2 regions of the Arthrobacter sp. W4I7 genome follow, and region 1 is predicted to be linked to the other one. Evidence: riboswitches for the same ligand, from Rfam matches in the RefSeq annotation. Region 1 holds a riboswitch; the other holds the start of a gene.

Region 1 (4,409 bases):
CAGGTCATCACCCACCAACAATCCGTAGAGCCACAGGAACAGATAGGCCACGCCCCCGTAGATGAGGAAGTTCCTCCCCTGCCGGTGCGTCCTGGCCATCACCAGGCCGGCGATACCGAACAAAAGGTGGACGCCGTTGTGCAACACGGACACCTGGAAGATGCCGAACAGCTCCGCTCCAGAGCCGGGCCCCGCGAAGCGCAGGGAACCGTAGTTGGCGGTCACGCCCGGAATGAATCCCAAAATTCCCAGCAGCAGGAAAATTGCGCCCGTGGCTCGGGTGGCCTTCTGCAGGCCGGTCCTCGCTGCGGTGGCCTGGGTGCTGACCGCCATAACCTGTACTCCTCAAAAGCCGGGAACAACATAGTAAGCATGATTACTAATAAAAGCTAAGCACGCTTCCCGCCCGCCCTCACTCCTCCGGGCTTTTCCACGTATAAGGGTTCGGGTGGCGCCCGCCGTGGCGGCCCTGCTCGTACCCCTGCTGCCAGGCCATCCCGACGGCGGCCACAAGTTCCGCGAGCAGCGGGTAGTAAGGGTGGTCCGGGCCGATGAAGATCATCTCGTCCTCGGCTTTGTCCACCGCCGCCCGCACCAGGTTCTCCTCCACGGGACCGCTCATGATGCCCTCCCCGCCAAAGCCCGACGTCAGCTCTGGCCTGATCTCTCCCCGGGTCCGATCTCACCCACGCCCGGCGTCAGTCCGCGCCCATGGAACCAAGGACTTCGCGCAGGGCCCGAACCACCATGTTGTGGTCCTCCACCTGGGGAAGCCCCGAAACAGTCACGGCGGCTACCGCGCCCACCCCCGTGACATAGACCGGGAAGGAGCCGCCGTGGGCTGCGTACCGGCTTTGGTCGAACCAGGCCTGGTCTTCAATCCGTCCGCCGCGGAGCCGTCCGCGGAGCCCCACCAGCAGGGACGGCACCTCGTACCGGGCAGCGGTACGCTGTTTGGCCCGGATCCAGTGCTCGTTGTCCGGGGTGGCGCCCGGCAGGGCGACATGGAACAGGACCTGTTCACCCTTGGTGATGTCGATGGCGATGGGGAGCTGGTCCTCCTTGCCCAGTTCCACCAGCAACAGCCCCAGGTTCAGCGCATCGTCCATGGAGAACCGGGGGAACTGGAGCTCGCGGATTTCACCCTCGATCCGGGCGATGAGCGTTTGCAGGGAGCCTTCCGGCTGGGTGTCATCCGAGTCGGGATCGAACTCAGTCATATCCCGCGAATTGGCAGTCATGGCCCACAATCTACCCCTCCTCCGGTGTAAACTGGACCACGCCCATCAGGGCATTGTTTTACCTACAGAATCATTCAACGACAGGGGAGCGCCGCCGTCGGCAGTTCTGGCCATGCCAGGATCCGCAGGTGGGCGCTGAGAGTGCGGACAGCCGCAGACCCTCGAACCTGATCCGGTTAGTACCGGCGCAAGGGAGTCGAGTTCTCGAAGTGTGTCCGGCCGCGGCAGCAGCGGCCGGCCGGTCCACTTTCCCCTCCTGTTCCTCAGGAGGATCGCATGGCAACAACAGCAGTAAAGAAGACCACCAGCAAGTCCTGGCGCGTTGTGGACATCGTGGTGGCAGCCTTGATCGCCATCGCCGGCGGAGTCATCTTCTGGGCCTGGTCCCAGGGGGCCGCCGCAGTCTCGGCCCCCATGAACGCCGTCTACCCGCCTCTGACCGGCCTGATCGCCGGCGGCTGGATGATCCCGGCCGCGCTGGGCATGCTTATCATCCGCAAACCGGGCGCAGCACTGTTCTGCGAGACCGTGGCCGCCACCGGTGAACTGCTGATGGGGTCACAGTACGGCGCCTCCGTGCTCTTCTCCGGCTTCGTCCAGGGCCTGGGTGCAGAGATCATTTTCGCCATCTTCGTGTACAGGAAGTTCAACCTGCCGGTATCCCTGCTTGCCGGGGCCGGCGCCGGGCTGTTTTGCGGCCTGAACGATTCCTTCGCGCCGTGGGGCTGGAACATCGCCTACTCGGGCGGGGACAAGCTGGCGTACATCATTTTCACGGCCATCTCGGGCGCCATCATTGCCGGCGCACTGTCCTGGGTCGCCACGCGCGGCCTCGCGAAGACCGGGGTCCTGAGCTCCTTCGCCTCCCGGAAGGCAGCAACGGAGCCCGTCTTCTCCTGATGACCGCTACCTCCCAGCACGGGACTCCGGTTGCGGCGCGCCCGGCTGCCATCAGCGCCCTCGGCTGGGGCTGGCGGCATGCCGGCAGGGCCAAACCCGCGGTGCATGCCCTTGACCTGGACATCCAACCGGGGGAGCGCGTGCTCCTCCTCGGCCCGTCCGGAGCGGGCAAGTCCACCCTCCTTCATGCCTTGGCGGGGGTCCTGGGCGATGTAAACGACGACGGCGGCGAGGCGGGCGATTCCGACGAGTCCGGTTCGCTGCTGGTTGGCGGAGCCTACCCGCGCGAGCAGCGGGGCCGCGCCGGCCTCATGCAGCAGGACCCCGAGACGCAGGTGGTCCTTTCACGCGTAGGTGACGACGTCGCCTTCGGCGCGGAGAACCTTGCCGTGCCCCGGGACGAAATCTGGGCCCGCGTGCACGAGGCGCTGGCCGACGTCGGCCTGTCCCACCTGCCGCTGGACCATCCGACGTCGGCCCTGTCCGGCGGGCAGAAACAGCGGCTTGCGCTCGCGGGCATCCTTGCCATGCGGCCCGGGCTGATCCTCCTCGACGAGCCGACGGCCAACCTGGACCCCGCGGGGGTGATCGAGGTCCGCGACGCCGTGGGGCGTTGCCTCGAGAAGACCGGGGCGACGCTGGTGGTGGTGGAGCACCGGGTGTCCGTGTGGAAGGACCTGGTGGACCGCATTGTGGTGTTGCAGCCCGGCTCGTCCACCGATCCAGCTGTGCTTCTGGACGGGCCGCCGGACCGCGTGTTCAGTGAGGCCCGGAGCATGCTGGCCGCTGCCGGGGTGTGGGTGCCCGGCTATGTTCCGGAAACCCGTCGCCGGGCGGAACCCGCTTCCGGAACCGGCGACCTCCTGCTCGCCGCCGAGGAACTGGCGGTCTCGCGTGAACGGGCCCGCCGCAAGGGTTTCCGGAAGCTGCCGCCCATACCCGTGCAGCAAGGCATTACCGCGCAGGTCCGGGCCGGACAGGCGCTGGCCGTCACGGGACCCAACGGCGCAGGAAAATCAACTTTCGCCCTGACCCTTGCCGGACTGCTTGAGCCGGTTGCCGGCAAGGTCTCCGCCACCCTGGCCCTCAGCCGCGGTGCCGGGATTGATCCTTTCCAGTGGAAGGCGGAACAACTGATCGAGCGTGTGGGCACCGTTTTCCAGGAGCCCGAGCACCAGTTCGTCACGGGGAAGGTGCTGGACGAACTCCGGTTTGGCCCCCGGCATCTGGGTCACGGCATGGAGCGGGTGGACGAGCTGCTGGAGCGGTTGCGGCTGACGGAGCTCGTTGACGCCAACCCGTATACGCTCTCGGGCGGTGAGAAACGGCGGCTTTCCGTGGCTACGGTCCTGGCTGCCCATCCGCAGGTCCTGGTCCTGGACGAGCCCACGTTCGGCCAGGACGCCAACACCTGGGCCGAGCTGGCCTCGTTCCTGTCCGAACTGCTGGACGCCGGGACTGCGGTGGTCTCGGTGACCCATGATGCCGAATTCACGGCGGCCCTGGGCGGGACGGAGCTGCGAATCGCTGCGGCGCAGACGGTGGCATCATGAGGCGGGAGCTGAACCTGCAGGGAAACCGCGCCCTGCTGACCCGGGCCAATCCGCTGAGCAAGTTCGCCGCCGTCTTCCTGGTGACCGCTGTGCTGGCACTGTCCATCGACTGGGTGTCCGCCTCCGTGGCCCTCGCTGTGGAACTCCTGCTGTTCCCGCTGGCCGGCCTCACCCTCACGCTGCTGTGGCAGCGGGGGTGGCCGCTGATCATCGCCGCGGCCGTGGGCGGCTGGAGCACCTCCATCCTGGCGCCGGACAGCGGAAGGACGCTGATCGACGTCGGCATCTGGACCATGAGCGAAGGCTCGCTGGAGCTGGGGGCCGGGTTCATGCTGCGCGGGCTGGCGATTGCGCTGCCGGCGGTACTGCTGATGAGCTGCACGGACCCTACTGACCTGGCCGACGCACTGGCGCAAAAGGCCCGGTTGCCGCACCGGTTCGTGCTGGGTACCTTGGCGGCCATGCGCTTGGTGGGACTGCTGGCTGAAGAGTGGCAAACCATCGGCATGGCCCGGCGTGCCCGCGGGGTGGGCTCGCGGGGCAGCGCGCTGCAGCGGATCAAGGCGACGCTGGGGCAGAGTTTCGGACTGCTGGTTCAGGCCATCCGCCGCGCGTCACGCCTGGCGGTGACCATGGAGGCGCGCGGGTTTGGCGGGGAAACCCGGACCTGGGCGCGGGAGTCTACGTATAGCAGGTTGGATCTCTGGGTCCTGGG
Region 2 (4,409 bases), 1.2 Mb from region 1:
CCAGCGCCTCACGGGCCAGCTCGGCTGTCAGCACGGCGTCCCGGGCGGTGAAGCAGCCTGCCGTGTTGGGCAGCACCCGGATGCCGTGGTCCACCAGCAGCTGGAACAGCGAGCCCGTCTCCGCGGGAGAGTAGCGGCGCATAGCCACCGTGGTCAGGCCCGTGCCGGAGGCCAGGAGCGCTGCGCCCAGGCCGTCGAGGCTGGGCGCGCCGCCCGTGCCCATAATGAGCCTGGATTCCAGTTCCACTCCGTCGATGACCAGCGGATCCTGCAGCGCGGAGGGGGCTGCAGCGGTAGTGGTTTCGCTCATGGTCAGCCTCCCTGCACAGCCGTGACGAGTTCAACCTCGTCGCCGTCCGCGAGCGCGGTGGCGAACCACTGGCTGCGCGGTACTACCTGGGCGTTGTGTGCCACGGCCACGCCGAGTTTTTGCCCGTCCGTGGCCTGGCCGTCTGCACCGAGGGGCCGGCCGGTGACCTGGCTGACGAGCAGCGTGATGGAAGCACCGTCCGGCACGGGGTGCAGCGTTCCGTTCAAGGTGATGTTCATACTGTTTCCTTTGTCGGCGGTTGGTGGCTCAGGCGGCCTGTTGGGATGGGGGTGGTTGCGGCGCGGGCGGTTGCGGCGCCGGCAAAGCGGGCGGGGTTGAAGGGCGCCCAGCGGGGGTCCTCGCGGCCGTCCAGGAGGTCCCGGCAGATGGCGGCGGCGGCCGGCGTCAGGTGGACGCCGTGGCGGAAGAACCCGGTGGCGATGATGAGGCCGCGAACGTGTTTGCCAGCCTGGCCCGCGCCGTCCGGGGCGGGTACCCGGCCCAGCAGCGGTGCGTTGTCCGGCGTTCCGGGGCGTGCCCGGGCGGTGCACTCCAGGAGTTCAAGTTCGGCGACGGCGGGAAGCAGCACCTGCGCGTCGCGGAGGAGCTGGTAGACGCCGCCGGCGGAAACTGCGCCGGCGGCGGACGGTGCGTCTTCGCGCTGCGTTGCCCCGATCACCACGGTGCCGTCCCGGCGCGGAACGATATACACCGGAACGCCATGCACCAGCCCCCGGACGGTGGACGTCACCAGCGGCCGCAGATGCGGGGGCACTGCGAGCCGCAGGATGTCCCCATAGACGGGCCGCAGCGGAAGGTGCAGGCCCTCGGGCAGGGACTCCAGTTCTGCAGCGTGCAGCCCGTTCGCCACGACCGTTTCGCCGGCAAGCACGGTTCCCCCGCCGGCAAGCTGAACGCCCGCAACCGCACCGTCCTGCCACAGCAGCGCTTGTGCCTTGTCCGGCACGGCATAGCCGTCGACGGCGCTGGCTGCTGCCGTGCCGCTGCCTTCAATCCCGCTGCCGGGACCTTCGTTGCGGGTTCCGTTCCCGCTGCCGGAGTCAGCGAGGCCGCGGCGGAGGCAATCCACCAGCAGCCGCGGGTCCACCTGGTGGTCTGCCGGGGTGTCCAGTGCGCAGGCGATGGCCGGGCTAAGCAGCGCTTCCCGTTTGCGGGCTTCGCGGACGGTGAGGGGTTCCACGGTGAGTCCGTTGGCCTGCTGCACGGCGCGCAGGTCCATCAGCGCACGGCGGTCGGCGGCGTCGGCGCCCACGGCGAGGGTCGGCGTCGTGATGTATCCCGGATCAGCACCTGATGCGGCGCGGAGGCCGGCAACAAATGCGGGCCAGCGGGCCGAAGCGTCCAGCATCAGTTCGAGGAGGTCCTCCTCCTGGTAGTGCAGCTCGCTGACGGGGGCCAGCATTCCGGCGGCAGCCCAGCTGGCCCCGGAGCCCGGTGCGTCATCGATGAGCACCACGGAACGTCCCGAGCGTTTCGCCTCCCAGGCGATGCCGTGGCCGATGACTCCGCCGCCGATTACGGCGACATCGGCGCGGATGGCGCCGGCAGGCGCAGATAGCTGTTCCGCTGCGCCGGGCTTGGATGGTGCGCCCAAGTGTGTCTCCTTCCCTACGCCGGTACTAGCCGGATCAGGTCAAGCGGTCGGCTCTGACGCCCTCTCAGCCCGGCGCTTTGTGACAGCTGCCGCAGGCTCCCGCAGTACGAGGCAAGTGTAGAGGAACTAGGCTTGCCCCCATGAATGTGTCCCACACTCCTGCCGCCGCAACCGATGTCCTCAGCACTACCAAGATCAGCAATGGCCTCAGCACGGCGCGCCTGTACCTCTGCACGGATGCCCGGAAGGACCGCGGCGATTTCGGGCAGTTCGTGGATGCCGCGTTTGCCGGCGGAGTGGACATCATCCAGCTCCGGGACAAATCCATCGAGGCCGCCGAGGAGCTGGAGCTCCTGGCCGTCCTGAAGGAAACCGCGGAGCGGCATGGCAGGCTGTGGGCTGTCAACGACCGGGCGGACATCGCGGTGCTGTCCGGGGCGCCGGTGTTCCACATTGGCCAGAAGGACCTGCCCCTGGCCGCCGCCCGCACCCTGCTCAACGGCAACGCGGCAATCGGCCTGTCAAGCCACGCTCCCGCGCAAGTGGACGCCGCCCTCGCCGCGGCCGCCGGTCCGGCGGGGCTGGACTACTTCTGCGTTGGCCCGGTGTGGGCAACCCCCACCAAGCCGGGACGGAGCGCCGTGGGGCTTGAGCTGGTGAAGTACGCTGCCGGGGCTGCGCGCGCGTCGGCGCAGGAAGGACAGGCCGACGGCGGTGTCCCCTGGTTTGCCATCGGCGGTATCGACCACGGCAACGTGGAGCAAGTGGTGGAAGCGGGCGCCCGGCGGATCGTGGTGGTCCGCGCCATCACGGAAGCCGACGATCCGGCAGCCGCCGCCGCTTCACTCCTTGCCGCCCTGGACGCCCCCGCTTCCTGAGGCTCCTGACGCAGCGTTTCGCACTGGTCCGCTCCCGGCCAGGATGCCTGCATTATGGCGGGAATTCGAGTTAGGCTGATTTTCGTGTCACACCATCGGCTGGCTCCCAACGTCCACGAGCACAAAAACGCGCTCGAGGCGGCACTTGGTGCGCTGCGCGCCGAGCTGGAGCTGCCCGGCCCGTACCCGGACGAGGCCGTGGCGGACGCCAAAGCAGCCGTGGAAGCCCTGCAGCTTCCCGCCTACGACCTGACCGCCGTCGAGTTCGTCACTATCGATCCTGCGTCCTCCACCGACCTGGACCAGGCTTTGTTCATAGAGCCCGACGCCGACGGGTACCACGTGCTTTACGCCATCGCGGATGTGCCGGCGTTCGTGACCCCCGGCGGACCTTTGGACGCGGAAACACGCCGCCGCGGGCAGACGTTCTATGCCCCGGACGGACGGATCCCGCTGCATCCGGAAATCATCAGTGAGCAGGCCGGCAGCCTCCTTCCTGACCAGGACTGCTCTGCGTTCGTCTGGGATTTCCGGCTCGACGGTGCCGCCGAGGTCACGTCTGCCGCCGTCCGGCGGGCACGTATCCGCAGCCGGGCCAAGCTCAGCTACAAGGGCGCGCAGGCCCAACTCGACGCCGGGACCGCCCCGCCGGTGCTGCGGCTCCTCAAAGAGGTGGGGCTCAAGCGTGTGGAGCTGGAGCGGGCCCGCGGGGGCGCCAGCCTGAACATGCCCGATCAGGAGATCGTCCAACTGCCCGACGGCGGCTACCGGATTGACGCCGCTCCCCAGCTTCCCGTGGAGGACTGGAACGCGCAGATCTCGTTGCTGACGGGAATGACGGCCGCCCGCCTCATGCTCACGGGAAAGGTGGGCATCCTGCGCACCATGCCGTCCCCGGACGAGCGCTCCCTGAACCATTTCCGGCTGCAGACCGAAGCCCTGGGCAAGCCCTGGGACGGCGAAGTCAACTACGGGGAATACCTGCGGAGCCTGGACCCCACCGATCCCCGCCAGCTGTCCATCATGCACTCCGCCGGCATGCTGTTCCGCGGCGCCGCCTACACAGCCTTTGACGGTTCCGTGCCGGAAGAGGCCGTCCAGTCCGCCATCGGTGCCGCCTACGCGCACACCACTGCTCCGTTGCGACGCCTGGTTGACCGCTTTGTCCTGGTCATCTGCGAGGCCTTGAGCAACGGCGGGAAGGTGCCGGGCTGGGCGCGGGAAGCGCTGCCAACCCTGCCGGAGATCATGGCCGGTTCGGACCAGCTGGCGTCGCGGATGGAGCGGATGGCCCTGGACACGGTGGAGGCTGCGCTGCTGGTCAACCACGTGGGCCAGGAGTTCGAAGCAATTGTTATTTCCGGGTCGAAGCCGCAAAAAGAAAACGGCAAAAACGGAAACGGCAAAAACGGAAACGGCAACGGGAACGGGACCGGGAAGAACGGCAACGGCAACGGCGGTTCAGGGATCATCCAGATCAGGGACCCCGCCGTGACCGCCCGCTGTGCCGGTGAACTGGAGCCCGGAACCAAGGTCCGGGTGCGCCTTCTTTCGTCGGATATCGCAACACGCGAAGTCCATTTCGAGCTGGTGCAGTAGCGGCGGC

The links. A riboswitch is a leader RNA that binds a small molecule or an ion and turns the genes downstream of it on or off. The one in region 1 is predicted to bind thiamine pyrophosphate.
Region 2: another riboswitch for thiamine pyrophosphate. It lies ahead of QF047_RS06135 (FAD-dependent oxidoreductase); the one in region 1 lies ahead of QF047_RS00560 (ECF transporter S component).

Annotation. Positions count from the first base shown of each region.
Region 1 covers NZ_JAUSXU010000001.1:127,464-131,872, forward strand. Annotated here, with positions in the region: gene QF047_RS00545 (DUF4383 domain-containing protein) at 1-333, opposite strand, end outside; gene QF047_RS00550 (hypothetical protein) at 413-622, opposite strand; gene QF047_RS00555 (heme-degrading domain-containing protein) at 699-1,241, opposite strand; TPP riboswitch at 1,314-1,453, shown strand; gene QF047_RS00560 (ECF transporter S component) at 1,518-2,141, shown strand; gene QF047_RS00565 (ABC transporter ATP-binding protein) at 2,141-3,694, shown strand; gene QF047_RS00570 (energy-coupling factor transporter transmembrane protein EcfT) at 3,691-4,409, shown strand, end outside.
Region 2 covers NZ_JAUSXU010000001.1:1,320,067-1,324,475, reverse strand. Annotated here, with positions in the region: gene QF047_RS06145 (thiazole synthase) at 1-310, opposite strand, end outside; gene thiS (sulfur carrier protein ThiS) at 313-549, opposite strand; gene QF047_RS06135 (FAD-dependent oxidoreductase) at 546-1,925, opposite strand; TPP riboswitch at 1,920-2,038, opposite strand; gene thiE (thiamine phosphate synthase) at 2,066-2,803, shown strand; gene QF047_RS06125 (RNB domain-containing ribonuclease) at 2,888-4,402, shown strand.